DNA from 3 places in the Shewanella sp. QJM3NY_23 genome. Region 3 is predicted to be linked to each of the others. Evidence: predicted binding sites of a transcription regulator. Region 3 holds the regulator's gene; each other region holds the start of a gene.
The links. Region 3 encodes sigma-54, which starts transcription at its own class of promoters, with help from an activator protein. Its sites were predicted from a motif close to GTTGGCACGNNNNTNGNNT; they were not measured.

Region 1: glnA (glutamate--ammonia ligase) is a predicted target of sigma-54. The motif match lies at 3,314-3,332, and genes of this name have one in related genera.
Region 2: flgA (flagellar basal body P-ring formation chaperone FlgA) is a predicted target of sigma-54. The motif match lies at 2,514-2,532, and genes of this name have one in related genera.

The regions. Positions count from the first base shown of each region.
Region 1 is NZ_CM149657.1:3,698,918-3,704,056, forward strand. Features, by position in the region: gene AC0VXX_RS16345 (4Fe-4S binding protein) at 1-1,092, shown strand, start outside; gene typA (translational GTPase TypA) at 1,219-3,045, opposite strand; gene glnA (glutamate--ammonia ligase) at 3,413-4,822, shown strand.
Region 2 is NZ_CM149657.1:1,218,671-1,223,809, reverse strand. Features, by position in the region: gene flgC (flagellar basal body rod protein FlgC) at 1-17, opposite strand, end outside; gene flgB (flagellar basal body rod protein FlgB) at 20-418, opposite strand; gene AC0VXX_RS05560 (CheR family methyltransferase) at 565-1,398, opposite strand; gene AC0VXX_RS05555 (chemotaxis protein CheV) at 1,546-2,466, opposite strand; gene flgA (flagellar basal body P-ring formation chaperone FlgA) at 2,666-3,373, shown strand; gene flgM (flagellar biosynthesis anti-sigma factor FlgM) at 3,496-3,819, shown strand; gene AC0VXX_RS05540 (flagella synthesis protein FlgN) at 3,826-4,251, shown strand; gene AC0VXX_RS05535 (LPP20 family lipoprotein) at 4,609-5,055, opposite strand; gene AC0VXX_RS05530 (FlgO family outer membrane protein) at 5,052-5,139, opposite strand, start outside.
Region 3 is NZ_CM149657.1:475,890-481,028, reverse strand. Features, by position in the region: gene lptC (LPS export ABC transporter periplasmic protein LptC) at 1-478, shown strand, start outside; gene lptA (lipopolysaccharide transport periplasmic protein LptA) at 465-1,001, shown strand; gene lptB (LPS export ABC transporter ATP-binding protein) at 1,001-1,732, shown strand; gene AC0VXX_RS02265 (RNA polymerase factor sigma-54) at 1,862-3,346, shown strand; gene hpf (ribosome hibernation promoting factor) at 3,377-3,664, shown strand; gene ptsN (PTS IIA-like nitrogen regulatory protein PtsN) at 3,667-4,110, shown strand; gene rapZ (RNase adapter RapZ) at 4,107-4,961, shown strand; gene AC0VXX_RS02245 (HPr family phosphocarrier protein) at 4,951-5,139, shown strand, end outside.

The sequences.
Region 1 (5,139 bases), 860 kb from region 3:
ATCACCCTTTACTGGCCGTTATTATTAGCGCTATTTATCGCCGTCACTGGACTGGCTATCGCCAACCGCTATCACCCTGAGCTGATTAAAGGCACTGTGAGAGCCAACACTCTAAGGGAGGTATGCCAACACCTGCTGGCACTGTCCATGTTGCTGGTGGGTTTACAGTTTGCCGCTAATGCCGCCCTACTAAAAATGGGCATAACGCCTTGGTTAATGCGCCCCGATGTAGGTGATGGATTTTTACCTATCGCGGGGGGGATCGAGCTAAAGGCCATTTTAAGTTTAGGCATTTGGGATCAAAACCACCCTGCTGCAGCTGTGATGCTCACCGTGGTACTACTGACAGGGCTATTGTGTAAGCGAGCGTTTTGCGGCTGGGCTTGCCCACTGGGCTTGGCGGGTGAATACCTGTACAAACTCAGAAAACGCGTCATTAAACGTGAATTTCTGCCACCAGCATGGCTAGACTGGCCACTTCGTATGCTCAAATACCTACTATTGGCCGCCTTACTCTACATTGTGATCGGTATGCCTAGTGCATCGATCCCCCATTACCTCAACGGTAACTACCATAAAGTTGCCGACCTAAAAATGGCGCTATTTTTTATCACTCCAGGACTGGTCACCTTAATTTGCTTCGGGGTTATTTTGGCAATAGTCGCTTGGCGACGCCAAGGCTTCTGTCGCTACATCTGTCCCTATGGTGCACTACTTGGGCTACTGAGTTTTTTAAGCCCATTTAAAATACGCCGTAATACCCAACACTGCCTTATCGAATCTAAAGGGATGAACTGTGACAAATGCACCCGCGCCTGCCCAGCGGCCATCAGCGTGCACACCCAAAAGCATATTCGCTCAGACGAATGCCAAGCCTGTATGCGTTGTGTATCCGCTTGCCCTAAAAAAGAGGCACTGCACTTAAGTACTCGTAATGGCATCACACTATCTGCCCGTGGCTTGACCATCATGTTATTCGTGCTGCTATTTATGCTGCCACTGATCGCCTATGTGAGCGGTTTTTGGGTCAGCCAGACCCCAACTGAAATGCGGATGTACCTGATCCAACATCTTAACGCCATTGGTCATTAACCCCTGACCGCCTCGTTGGTATATCGTGCCTCAATACCAAGACAAAAAAGCCCTCAACATTTGCATGTTCAGGGCTTTTAATACTTAAAGCTTAAGGGCTAGCGACTCGTAAGTGCTAGCACAGGCTTAAGAAGCGTCTTTTGAACCACGGTTGTGGCGCTTACGCTCGTTTTCTGTCAAGAAACGCTTACGAACACGGATGCTCTGCGGCGTTACTTCAACTAATTCATCATCATCGATAAATTCAAGCGCCTGCTCAAGGCTTAAGTTGATCGGTGGAGTCAGTACTTGTGCTTCATCGGTACCCGATGCACGCATGTTGGTTAGCTGCTTACCTTTCAAACAGTTCACTGTAAGGTCGTTAGCACGCGCATGAATACCAACGACTTGGCCTTCATATACTTCGGCCGCGTGGCCAATAAACAGGCGACCACGATCTTGTAAACCAAATAGTGCGAAAGTCAGCGCCTTACCTGTTGCGTTAGAGATCAATACGCCGTTAGCGCGTTGACCAATATCGCCACCTTTAAATGGACCATAGTGATCAAAAGTGTGGTAAATCAGACCGGTACCAGAAGTGGCTGTTAAGAACTCAGTTTGGAAACCGATTAGACCACGGCTTGGAATCACGAAATCGATACGCACACGGCCTTTACCGTCAAGCTGCATATCTTTCATTTCAGCTTTACGGGTACCTAGCTTCTCGATAACGCCGCCTTGATGTTCTTCTTCAACGTCAACGGTTACGGTTTCGAACGGTTCACACATCACGCCATCGATCTCTTTCATGATCACTTCTGGACGCGAAACGGCTAACTCGTAACCTTCACGACGCATGTTTTCAATCAAGATTGACAGGTGAAGCTCACCACGGCCCGATACGCGGAAACGATCTGGGCTTTCAGTTTCTTCAACACGCAGTGCAACGTTATGCACTAATTCCTGCTGTAGACGCTCAAGGATGTTACGTGAAGTCACGTACTTACCTTCTTTACCAGCAAATGGAGAGGTGTTGACTTGGAAAGTCATGGTCAATGTTGGCTCATCAACTGACAGTGGTGGTAGTGCTTCTACAGCGCCTACTGCACAGATAGTGTCAGAGATCTTAAGCTCACCAAGACCAGTGATTGCTACGATGTCACCAGCGTTAGCAATTTCAACTTCGGTACGGTCTAGACCCATGTAACCTAATACTTGGCCGACTTTACCATTGCGTGTCTTACCATCAGCACCAACGACAGTGACTTGTTGGTTAGTCTTAACGCTACCACGCTTGATACGACCTACACCGATAACACCTACATATGAGTTGTAATCAAGTTGCGAGATCTGCATCTGGAAGTCACCTTCCGAGTCAGCATCTGGGAATGATACTTTTTCAACGATAGTTTCAAACAGTGGCGTCATGTCGACACCCTCTTCGTCTGGATCTAAAGTTGCGTAACCGTTTAACGCAGATGCGTAAACGATTGGGAAGTCTAGTTGCTCATCAGTCGCACCTAAGTTGTCGAATAGATCGAATACTTGGTCGATAACCCAATCAGGGCGAGCACCTGGACGGTCAATTTTGTTGATAACAACGATTGGCTTTAAGCCTTGTGCGAATGCTTTTTTGGTGACGAAACGCGTCTGTGGCATTGGGCCATCAACCGCATCAACCAGTAGCAATACACAGTCAACCATCGAAAGAACACGCTCAACTTCACCACCGAAGTCGGCGTGGCCAGGGGTGTCAACGATGTTGATACGGTAATCGTTCCACTTGATGGCAGTATTCTTTGCAAGGATCGTGATGCCACGTTCCTTTTCGATGTCGTTCGAATCCATCACCCGCTCAGCGGCTTCTCCCCGAGACTCCAGGGTTCCAGACTGTGCCAGCAACTTATCAACAAGGGTAGTTTTACCATGGTCAACGTGTGCAATAATGGCGATGTTACGTAAATTCTCTAACACAAATAAACCTCTTACCATCAAAAAAATAGGGTATTACTAACAGCTTCAATAATAGCTATTGCAATAAAAAACGTGCCATTCTACTCTAGACGAGGACTCTCGCACAGGATTATTTTTTAGTCAGCTATGAATAATCATGATCATCACAGTGCGCACCAAGATGGTGAATGCACCATAAAAAGGCAAGGGACGCACCAATATAGTGCAGGCCAGATTACACCACTCCTTCCACTTATTTGCATCCCTTTATTATTCAACAGCTTAAAATATTGGCACGAGTCTCGCTTTATCTTGGTCAGTACCGCGTTAAGCGTAAGTTGAATGTTATAAGAAGGGCATCCCCTCTACCCTACACGGAGATTTAAGAATGTCAGCAGAATCAGTTTTACAACAAATAGCAGAACTTGAAGTCAAATTTGTTGATTTGCGTTTTACCGATACCAAAGGTAAAGAGCAGCACGTTTCTATTCCGCATCACCAAGTTGATGCCGATTTCTTCGAAGACGGCAAGATGTTTGATGGCTCTTCAATCGCAGGTTGGAAAGGCATTAACGAATCAGACATGGTATTGATGCCAGATCCAACCACTTTTGTATTAGATCCTTTTACAGAAGAAACCACTGCACTTATCCGCTGTGACATTCTTGAGCCTGGCACCATGACAGGTTATGACCGCGACCCACGCTCTATTGCCAAGAAAGCAGAAGAGTATCTCGTCTCTACGGGAATCGCCGATACCGTATTGATTGGCCCAGAACCAGAATTCTTCCTATTTGATGATGTAAAATTTGGCACCGACATGTCAGGTTGTTTCGTCAAGCTTGATGCCAAAGAAGCGGCTTGGAACTCTGGTACCCATTATGAAGATGGCAACACAGGTCACCGTCCATTTGTAAAAGGCGGTTATTTCCCAGTAGCACCAGTTGACTCTTCACAAGACCTGCGTAGCGCTATGTGTCTAGTGCTTGAAGAGATGGGCCAAGTCGTTGAAGCACATCACCACGAAGTGGCGACTGCGGGTCAAAACGAAATTGCCACACGTTTCAACACGCTAACAAAAAAGGCCGATGAAATTCAGATCCTTAAGTATGTTGTGCACAACATGGCGCATGCTTATGGCAAAACAGCCACCTTTATGCCTAAGCCAATTGTTGGCGACAACGGTAGCGGTATGCATGTACATCAATCACTAGCTAAAGACGGTGTTAACCTATTTGCTGGTGACAAGTATGGCGGATTGAGTGAAACCGCTTTGTATTATATTGGTGGTATCATCAAGCACGCTCGCGCACTGAATGCTTTCACCAACCCAAGCACTAACTCTTACAAGCGTTTGGTGCCACATTTTGAAGCACCAGTTATGCTTGCATACTCTGCACGTAACCGCTCTGCTTCTATCCGTATCCCTGTGGTACCAAGCCCGAAAGCGCGCCGTATCGAAGCACGCTTCCCCGATCCACATGCAAACCCATACTTAGGTTTTGCTGCGCTTCTAATGGCCGGTCTTGACGGTATTCAAAACAAGATCCACCCAGGCGAAGCGATGGATAAAGATCTGTACGATCTACCTGCAGAAGAAGCCGCTGAGATCCCACAAGTGGCAACCTCACTGGAAAATGCACTCGAAAACCTCGATGCTGACCGTGAGTTCCTTACTAAAGGTGGCGTATTTAGTAATGACTTCATCGATTCATATATCGCATTGAAGAAAGGTGAAGCAGAGCGGGTAGCGCGCACGACTCACCCTGTTGAATTCGAGCTTTACTACAGCTTGTAATCAATTAAGTCGATAATAAAAACCGCCTAAAATAGGCGGTTTTTTTATACCTCACACTTTATCGGGTAATCCATTATTTGATTGTGAAATGGTCATATGACAATTAACGGCCTTGTCGGCGTTATTTTTCCCACTATCGTCACTTGCCGTTAGCAATCACAGCTGGCAAGATTTGGTGCATATTATGGATAACACTGCACAGCCTCATCCATGGATAAACACATAGATAAGGTAACTTGGTCTAATGGATATTGGCTCTACTTCTAAGATGAAAATCGCCAAGTTGCAATAGAGGGAGCAGGCTATTCAGGCAATGA
Region 2 (5,139 bases), 740 kb from region 3:
ATATTAAATAAGCTCATCATTAATTTCCTTTAAGTGCTTTTTTCAGCCCAGCAAATTTACTGTCAAGAAACCCTAACGACATCTGATACTCTAAGGCGTTTTGCATAAACTCAGATTGCTCTTGCTGAATATCGACGGTATTACCATCACCTGTATCGGGCTGATTTGGCACGCGATAACTCACATGTTGCTGACTTAAAGCCGCTAAATCGAAATGACGTTCGTCACTGCGGCTCATGGCTAAACCACCTTGCCGACTGCGAGCAGCTTGCAGTGCCTTGTCGAAATCGAGATCTTTGGCTTTATAATGAGGGGTATCGGCATTGGCAATGTTAGATGAAATCACCTGCGCACGCGTTGAACGCACACCCAAGGTGAATTGATGCACACCTAATGCTTTATCAAAACTAATCGCCATAAAATTGCCTCCTCATACAGATATCAACAACAAAGCAATTGTTATGCCAAACAAGGGGGAAGAGGATGGGAGTGGTTAATAAAAAACCATAAAGATAAAAAATGCCAGCTTATTGCTGGCATTTTAACTAAATCAGGTAGTAAAGACTAACCACGCTTTTGATAATAGATGCCAGGATTACAGCGCACCATCTCAAACTCTTCGGTTAATCCGGCAATCGACTCCGAAGCGCCAAGAAATAAGATCCCTTTGGGGTTCAAAGCGGCAGCAAATTGCCGCAATATTTTGGCCTTTGCCTCAGGTGCAAAGTAGATGAGTACATTGCGGCAAAATATAATGTCAAATTTACCCAGTAAGGTATAACTTTCAAGCAAATTATGGGCTCTGAAATTCACCAAACGTTTTACATTGTCTTTGACGACCATAGAGCCTGGTGTGGTTGGAGCAAAAAACTGCCGTTTACGCTCATCTGATAAGCCCCGAGCCAGCGCCAAATTATCATATTGCGCCGCTTTACACCTGTCTAACATAGATGGCGATAAATCGGTGGCCAATATCGATGCGCTACCCGGTAATGCCCCTGGTTTACGCTGCTGATATTCTAAAATGGTCATGGCTAACGAATAAGGTTCTTGCCCTGAGGAGCACGCCGCCGACCATATTTTGAGTGGACGCCCTAAACGAGTGTACTCAGGCAATAAGTTATTTGCGAGCAGCTCAAACGGATAACGATCCCTAAACCATAAGGTTTCGTTAGTGGTCATCGCATCGATAACCTCAGCCCTTAACTGCCGCTCCGTCGGCTTCATTGAATGTTTGACCACCTCTGATAATGAAGGAAGGTTATATTTCCCCATTAATGGCGCCAAGCGACTACGAACTAAATACTGCTTATTTTCACCCAGCACGATCCCGCTGTGTTGCTCCAGAAATAATCTAAATTGGTTGTACTCAGCTTCAGCAAGTGATTTATTCGGCACCTAGATATCCCAATCTTATAAAAGTAAAACAGGCTACAACATACACTACTATAGCAAGCATTAAACAGCCAAGCGTTATACATTAGCGAACTCACTGAGACAAGCATAAACTATTCAAAGTTAGGTGCTTGTATGACGACGCTCAATTTACAAGCTAAGGTGCTTATTCACCGCGGCCGCGAGTTCATCTGGATTAAACTTAGCAATAAAATCATTGGCGCCAACTTTTTCGACCATCGCCTGATTAAACACGCCACTGAGTGAAGTATGAAGCACCACCTTAATATCTTTAAGCTTAGGATTGTCCCTAATCTCTGCCGTTAAGGTGTAGCCATCCATCTCTGGCATCTCGATATCAGAAATAATTAATGGGATCTCATGAGCCACATTATCCATATTGGCCGCCATCGCCACCAATTGGTTAAGTGCATCTCGGCCATCTTTAGCGGTATCGATTTGTAGGTTTAATGACTCAAGCGCCCTAATAATTTGTTTACGGGCAACAGTTGAATCATCAATCACCATAATATGATAATGGCGATCTCTATCAATGGTCAGCTTATCATCCACTTCTTGGCTGATCTGCGTCTTAACCGGTGAGATCTCATCGAGGATTTTTTCAACATCAAGGATCTCAACCAGCTCACCTTCAATCTCGGTAACCGCAGTTAAATAAGAATAACGCCCCGCACCCTGTGGCGGTGGCATAATAGCTTCCCAGTTCATGTTGATGATGCGCTCAACAGATTTAACTAAGAACCCCTGTACGCTGCGATTATATTCAGAAATGATAATGAAACACTCGTCGGTGTTTTCAATCGGGCGACCACCCGTCGCTGCACTTAAATCAATCACAGAGATCGTCTTGCCACGAATATGGGCGACACCTCTAACCACAGGATTTAGCTTTGGTAACGCGGTTAATGGAGGGCACTGCAGCACCTCTTTAACTTTAAATACGTTAATGCCAAATCGTTGCCGACCGTTTAATTTGAACAGTAACAGTTCTAGGCGGTTTTGCCCCACGAGTTGGGTGCGTTTATTTACTGAATCAAGAATACTCGACATAATGCCTTTGCCTTGTCAATGCTTCCCCACCCATAGTAACTATAAGTATAGGCATGCTAATTGCTTTAATAAATTTGAATGATAACCAGGCCCAAACTCGTCAAATTTATGACACTAATTTCTATGAAAAAAATGTCTAAAGGTACGGGCCACAACGAAGTATAGGTGCAATCTGGCCGTTCAAGCTAGTCTAATCATTATGAAAGTAAATACTGTGTACTTTTTCATCGCTTTACTCTTCTCTTCCCCAAGTTTCGGCGCGGATGAGCCTAGCGTACCCTCTTTATCGACGATATCACGATTAGCTATAGCGGCAATTGAAAATAAAATTGAAGCCCCTAGTGACGCCAAAGTCAATATTACGCCGCAAAGTTTAGACACTAGGGTTACCCCACCTGTTTGCAGTTCAGCGCTAAGCGTTGAGGTCGCCAGCGATCGCGCAATAGGCCGTAATAACACAGTTAAAGTCAGTTGCGAAACCCCAGAGCTACAATACCCTTGGCAAATTTACATATCGGTAAGAGTCGACATTCTTTACCCTGTGGTTGTGGCCACACAAACCTTGGGGCCAGGCGATCTAATTGACGCAGAGCAGGTGACGCTCGCCTATGTCGAGCAGAGTAATTTACGTGGCCAACAATTTGATGATCCCGCACAGGTCACAGGTACCCGAGTAAAACGTAGAATTGCCGCCAATCAAACCCTGTTTAGCAGTAACCTTTGCTTTGTATGCAAAGGCGACATGGTGTCTATTTTTGCCCGCACGGCCAATTTTGAGATAAAAACTATCGGTGAGGCCTTACGTGATGGTAACTTAGGCGATAGAATTCAGGTTAGAAACAGTAACTCACAGAAAATGGTAGATGCAAACGTTATTGGGGTCGGCGCGGTTGAGGTTAGAATGTAGTACCACGTGGCCCAATCGATGGGCATTTTTTTATTGATCACTACAAAATTCTACTAAAGCTTTAACAGTGAACGCCGATATACAGTTATGTTGATCTCACTAAAGTAACGTTGGAACCTATTATGGCTATAGACGTAAAGCATGTAAATACAAGCACTAACAATCGAGTCGCAACGCCGACAACCGATAAATCATCGGCAAAAAATGAGGCCGTATCGCCCGAAACCACTACGGCTAAAACCGTAAAAAGTGACTCGGTATCAATAACACCTCAGGCGCAACAACTGCAAAGTGCCCAAGCAAAATTGAACAGCTTGCCTGAAATCGACACTAAAAAAGTCGAACAGATCAAAGCGGCTATTGCTGAAGGTCGCTACAAAATTGATGCCGACAAACTGGCCAGTAATATTGCGCAGTTTGAAAATGAACTAAAGGATCTTAATTAAGCTGTTATGAACTCAATAATCGACATCATCGCCAATCAACATACGTTATTAAACGACTTAAAACGCCTTATCGAAGCAGAGAAAGTGGCGCTTATCGCACAAAGTGCCGATGAGTTGCTAAACCTAGCGACAGATAAAGCTAAGTTGTTAGATGAGATCAAAGCGGTCGATGTACGATTATCAGAGCACCCTGACAGCAATAAACTCAGTAGCGATCCTAAGCTACAAAAATTAGTCGAAATTACCAAACAAGTGTTAGCCCAATGTAAGACGCTTAACGCGCAAAATGCCACTTTAATAGAACACAGCATGGCCAGTATTAATCGCTTCTCCCAAGCCTTACAAGCCAGTCGAAACGCATCCAGCCTTACCTACGATGGTAAAGGTAAAACCTCAACAATTTCGACCTTAGGCAATAATCTTAAGGCCTAAGCGGATTCTTTTTACGCTGATGTTACAGCTGACACTAGTTGTGGGCATAAGGTCCGATAATGAGTGTCTAATTAGTCCTCGACCCTATGCGCAATATCTCTGACTACTGTTTTCTTATCACTATCTCATAGCAACTTTTGCTTGGCTCTTTTTATGCACTACAGCGCTCTATTTGATTAACGACAGCACTCTATAATGCTGAGTTATATCAGCGCCTATCTCACCAGCTTGATGCGTTTCCTATGCTGGAAGCGCTGACAAAAGGCACAAAAAAAGCCTCTTAAATAGAGGCTTTAATAATGCGCAATACATAAAGTTATTCAGTAAAACACAAGCAATGTTAATAAGGATACTTTATTAAAAATAAGTCACTTGCTTCACTTTTTGTGGACGATTTTGCTGTTGGTACAAGGCCCACACTTGAGAAAAATCAAGTTCCAGCTCAGTCACATAATGCTCACCCGCCGGGTAACTCTTAACCACTCTGGCGCCGCGTATCACCCCGGTCACCGAAGCTTGAATATTATCATCAGACAACATCCAATCCCTGACTTGGCTCGACGCAGATAACTGCTGGCCGTATACCTGCTCAGCTAACTCACGATAAGCCGCGATTTTGGATGCTTGCATCGCCATTAATACCCGTTGCGACTGCTCTTTGGCCGGTTGTGTCGCTAAGGGGGCGTAGCCGATAGCGGTTAACTTAGGAAACTGCTCAGGCGCTTCTGTTTCCCACTGAATATATCTATCTTGGGAAGCGCAGCCACTTAGTGTCAGCAGTATTGCCATTAACCAGATTCTCATTGCATCTCTCCTACCATTTGCATGTTACCCTGCCCCTGCATGCTGTGACGGATCAACAAGCCTTGCTTAGACTCCACCCGCTCA
Region 3 (5,139 bases):
ATCACAAGCGCTGTTGCTCGACGCGTCCGATCGTCCAGATTATGTGATTAACAACATCAATAGCGTGCAATACGACGAACAAGGCAAACTTAATAGCCGCGTCTCGGCTAGCCATATGGAACACTATGCCGAGCGTAATATGACCTATTTTACCCAGCCCATTTATCTGGTCTATCCCGATAACGGCGATGCTCAGTGGCGGTTGCGCTCGGCTCGGGGTACATTAGACAAAGACAGTGGCAAAGTCATCTTGGAAAATAATGTCATTATTGATGCCATTAGCCCTGAAGAGCCCATCCAAACCATAGAAACCAACTACATGGAATTGGACCTCAACACCATGATCATGACATCCGATCAAACCATTCGGATCACCGGTAACGATTTTTTGATTACCGGAAAAGGCTTATATGCCGACCTCAATGCACAAAAAGTACGACTGACGAGCCAGGTAGAAGGAACATATGAAACTAAATAATCTTATTCTTGCAGGCCTGTTAACCATGGTTAGCCTGCAGAGTGCGGCGAATGAAACCGACCTGCTGCAAGAGGTTAAGATTTCAGCCGCAAGCCAAGAAGCTGATATTAAAAATAATCAGATTATCTTCAATGGCCCAGTAGAGGTGACTCAAGGCTCCATTAAAATTTTAGCCGATGAATTACGCGCCTTTACCAAAGAAAATAGTAGTGGCAAAATCTTAGTGGCAAAGGGTAAGCCAGCCACTTATACACAGGTGATGGAAAATGGTCGTCCAGCGTCAGCCAGCGCCAATGAGATCCGCTATGAACTGTCGACCCGCACTCTAACCCTAATTGGTAATGCCACCCTCGAACAAGAAGGTAGCCAAGTCACAGGTAATCAAATTCGCTACAACATTGAGCAGCAACAGTTGATAGCCGAAAGTACGGGTAGCGATCGCGTTATCACCATCATTCAACCCGAAAGTTACCAAGACAACAGCAAAAGTCAGCCCCAAGAACAGCCCAAGCAGGAACAGTAATGACAGAGATGACGCTAAAAGCGGTTAACTTAGCCAAAAGCTATAAGAGCCGTGCCGTGGTACAAGATGTCAGCTTAACCGTGCGCACAGGGCAAATTGTCGGCTTGCTAGGCCCTAATGGCGCCGGTAAAACCACGACCTTTTATATGGTGGTTGGTCTGGTGCAAAGTGACAAGGGACGTATTTTTATTGATGATGACGATCTCACCCTAGATCCTATGCATTTGCGCGCTCGCAAAGGGATTGGCTATCTACCGCAAGAAGCCAGTATTTTCCGTAAATTATCGGTACGCAATAATATTATGGCGGTATTACAAACCCGACGCGAACTCAGTAACGATGCGCGCGAAGAGGAGTTGGAGCACCTGCTAGAAGAGTTTCATATCACCCACATCCGCGATAGTCAGGGGATGGCACTGTCCGGTGGTGAACGTCGACGCGTCGAAATCGCCCGAGCGTTAGCCGCCAACCCTAAGTTTATTTTGCTCGACGAACCCTTCGCCGGGGTCGACCCCATTTCGGTTATCGACATCAAAAAGATTATTGAGCAACTGAAAAATCGTGGCCTTGGGGTACTGATCACTGACCACAACGTACGGGAAACATTGGATGTGTGTGAGAAAGCCTATATTGTCAGCCACGGCAACTTGATTGCAGAAGGAACCCCCGCTGAGATCTTAGATAACCAACAAGTTCGAGCGGTGTACTTAGGGGAACAATTCAAGCTATAGTTAACGTTATTAGCGCTCAAGGTAAAGGCGAAACCGCTTTTACCTTATAAGTAGATCATTCGCCTTAGCGGTTTAATACCAGAGGCAGCTTTCTCACTTTAGAATTAGAAACAAGGGAATAGCAGTACGATGAAAGCGTCACTTCAGCTCAAAATGGGTCAGCATTTAACCATGACGCCCCAGTTGCAACAAGCTATTCGCTTGTTACAACTGTCGTCGTTGGAATTGCAGCAAGAGATCCAGCAAGCACTAGAGTCTAACCCTCTACTCGAGTTAGACGAGGAGCAAGAAGGCGCCAATATCGACTCAGAACAAGAGCGTAATGACAACTTCGACACCGATTACAATGAGCAACTGCAAGTCGACTCGAGTGAAGACAATTCGAGCTTAGAAACCTCCGATGCACTCAACCAAGACTCTATGCCCGATGAGCTGCCCGTCGACACTACATGGGATGAGGTCTATACCGCATCACCTAACTCCAGCTCTGGTGCGATGCGCGACGATGACATGCCATTTCAAGGGGAGACCAGCGAAGGCTTGTATGAACACCTCGAATGGCAAAAAAACCTCACTCCCTTTTCTGACAACGACCTCGCTATCGCCACCGCCATCATTGATGCCATAGACGAGCGTGGCTACTTGACGCAAACTTGCGACGATATTCTTGAAGCCATGGGCGATCCTGAAATCGAACTCGACGAAATTGAAGCGGTATTAAAGCGGGTACAACATTTCGATCCTATCGGGATTGGTGCCAGAGACCTCAGCGAATGCCTGATGATCCAACTGGCCCAATACAGCCCCGACACCCCGCATATCGACAACGCCAGACTCTTGATCCGTGATTACTTAGATCTTATCGCCGGGCGAGACTTTCGCCTATTGATGCGTAAGACCAAGCTGAAAGAGGATGAATTACGCGAGGCCATAGCGCTAATTCAAACCCTCAATCCGCGCCCGGGGCTGGCCATTACTGCCAGTCGCGACGAATACGTGATCCCCGATGTCACAGTTAGCAAGAAAAAAGGTCGCTGGGTGGTCGAGCTTAATCCCGATAGTATGCCTAAGATTAATGTAAACCAACATTATGCCTCGATGGCGCGCAGCACCAAAAACCAAGCCGATGGCCAGTTTATTCGTGGTCACCTGCAAGAAGCTAAATGGTTTCTAAAAAGTTTAGAGAGCCGCAACGATACCTTGCTCAAGGTTACCAACTGCATTGTCGATTTCCAGCAAGGATTTTTCGAGTTTGGTGAAGAAGCGATGAAACCTATGGTGCTTAATGATATTGCCGAGGCGGTCGAAATGCATGAATCGACCATCTCGCGGGTCACCACCCAAAAGTATATGCACACTCCAAGAGGGATTTTTGAGCTAAAATACTTTTTCTCCAGCCATGTCGGGACCGACGATGGTGGCGAATGCTCTTCTACTGCGATCCGCGCTTTTATTAAGAAGCTAGTCGCCGCAGAAAATCAGAAGAAACCCTTAAGTGACAGTAAGATGGCGCAACTGTTAGCCGAGCAAGGTATTCAAGTCGCTAGACGCACGATAGCAAAATATCGTGAAGCGATGTTGATACCGCCGTCAAATCAACGTAAAAGCTTATAATCAACAACTGGAAACCGGAGGAATCACTTTATGCAAATAAATCTGACTGGGCACCACATTGAGATCACCCAATCTCTGCGCAACTATGTTGAAGAAAAGTTTACAAAGCTTGAACGGCATTTCGATCAGATCAATAATGTCCACGTGATATTAAATGTCGAAAAATTGATGCAAAAAGTTGAAGCAAAGTTACATCTTAGTGGTGGAGAAGTATTTGCAACATCAGAGCACGCGGATATGTATGCCGCGATAGATTCCCTGATCGATAAATTAGATCGTCAGGTCATTAAACACAAAGAGAAGCTAACAAAACATTAACGATGGAACTTAGTACCATCCTGCGGCCGGAGTGCACAACCTGCGCCACTCCGGGCAGTAAGAAAAAGGTACTGGAACTTATCAGCGACTTGGCCGCTGTCCAGTACCCCACCCTTTCCTCTCAAGAGATTTTTGAAAGCCTTTTGGCGAGAGAGAAAATGGGCAGCACAGGTATAGGCAATGGTATCGCGATCCCTCACGGACGGCTGACGAATATTGAGAAGCCCGTCGCCGTATTGATAAAATGTGCAGAGCCAATTGCATTCGATGCAATTGATAATCAGCCGGTCGATATCCTCTTTGCATTATTGGTTCCCGCAGATCAATGCGAGCAACACCTTAGCACTCTCGCCGCGATGGCAGAGAAATTAAGTGATAAAGCTATCATCAAACAGCTAAGAAAAACCCACGACGAAGCAGAACTGTATCAGGTGATCACCCAATGAAATTGGTAATGGTATCTGGGCGCTCAGGCTCAGGAAAATCGGTAGTCCTTAGGGTACTGGAAGATCTGGGCTATTACTGTGTCGACAATCTGCCACTGCAGATGATGGACTCGCTGCTCAGTCAGCTTAAAGGTAGAAATGAACTTGTTGCGATAAGCGTCGATGTGCGCAACATGCCCAGCGAAGATATCCAGCTTGAAAAACAGCTAGCGAATCTTCCTAAAGATACCGAATTACTGAGTTTCTTTCTAAACTCTTCTGACGATGTGTTACTCAAACGCTACAGTGAAACCCGTAGATTACACCCGCTATCACGCTCAAAAGTTTCCCTTAAAGAGGCGATACAGCTTGAAGGCAAAATGCTCGAGCCTATCTCCAAGATGGTCGATCACTACATAGATACCTCGACGCTTAACATCTATGATTTAAGCGATAAGGTACGCGAGATCTTACTGGGAACAGTAGATAAAGAATTAGTGATTAACTTTGAGTCGTTTGGTTTTAAATATGGCATGCCAAGTGAAGCTGACTTTATGTTTGACGTGCGTTTTCTGCCCAATCCCCACTGGGAAACGGAGTTACGTCCGCTGACAGGTCTCGACCAACCAGTGCAGCAATTTTTAAGCCAACAGCCGCTAGTGAACAAGTTTATTTGGCAGATAGAGAATTTGCTCGAAACTTGGCTGCCGCACCTTGAACGCAATAACCGTAGCTACTTAACTATCGCCATTGGTTGTACTGGAGGCCAGCATAGATCTGTCTATGTTACCGACCAACTTGCTAAATTATTTAATAAAGGTAAACACAAGGTTCAAGCGCGCCACAGAGAGTTAAAGAAACATGAAGCTTGAGCGCCAGCTAACCATCTGCAACAAACTGGGACTGCATGCACGAGCTGCTACCAAATTGGCGGTATTAGCCGCTCAGTTTGATGCCCAAGTCACCTTAATTCAGGGTGATAAGCAAGCCTCTGCCGCCAGTGTGTTGGGGCTATTAATGCTAGAAACCGGCTTTGGTAAAACCATTACC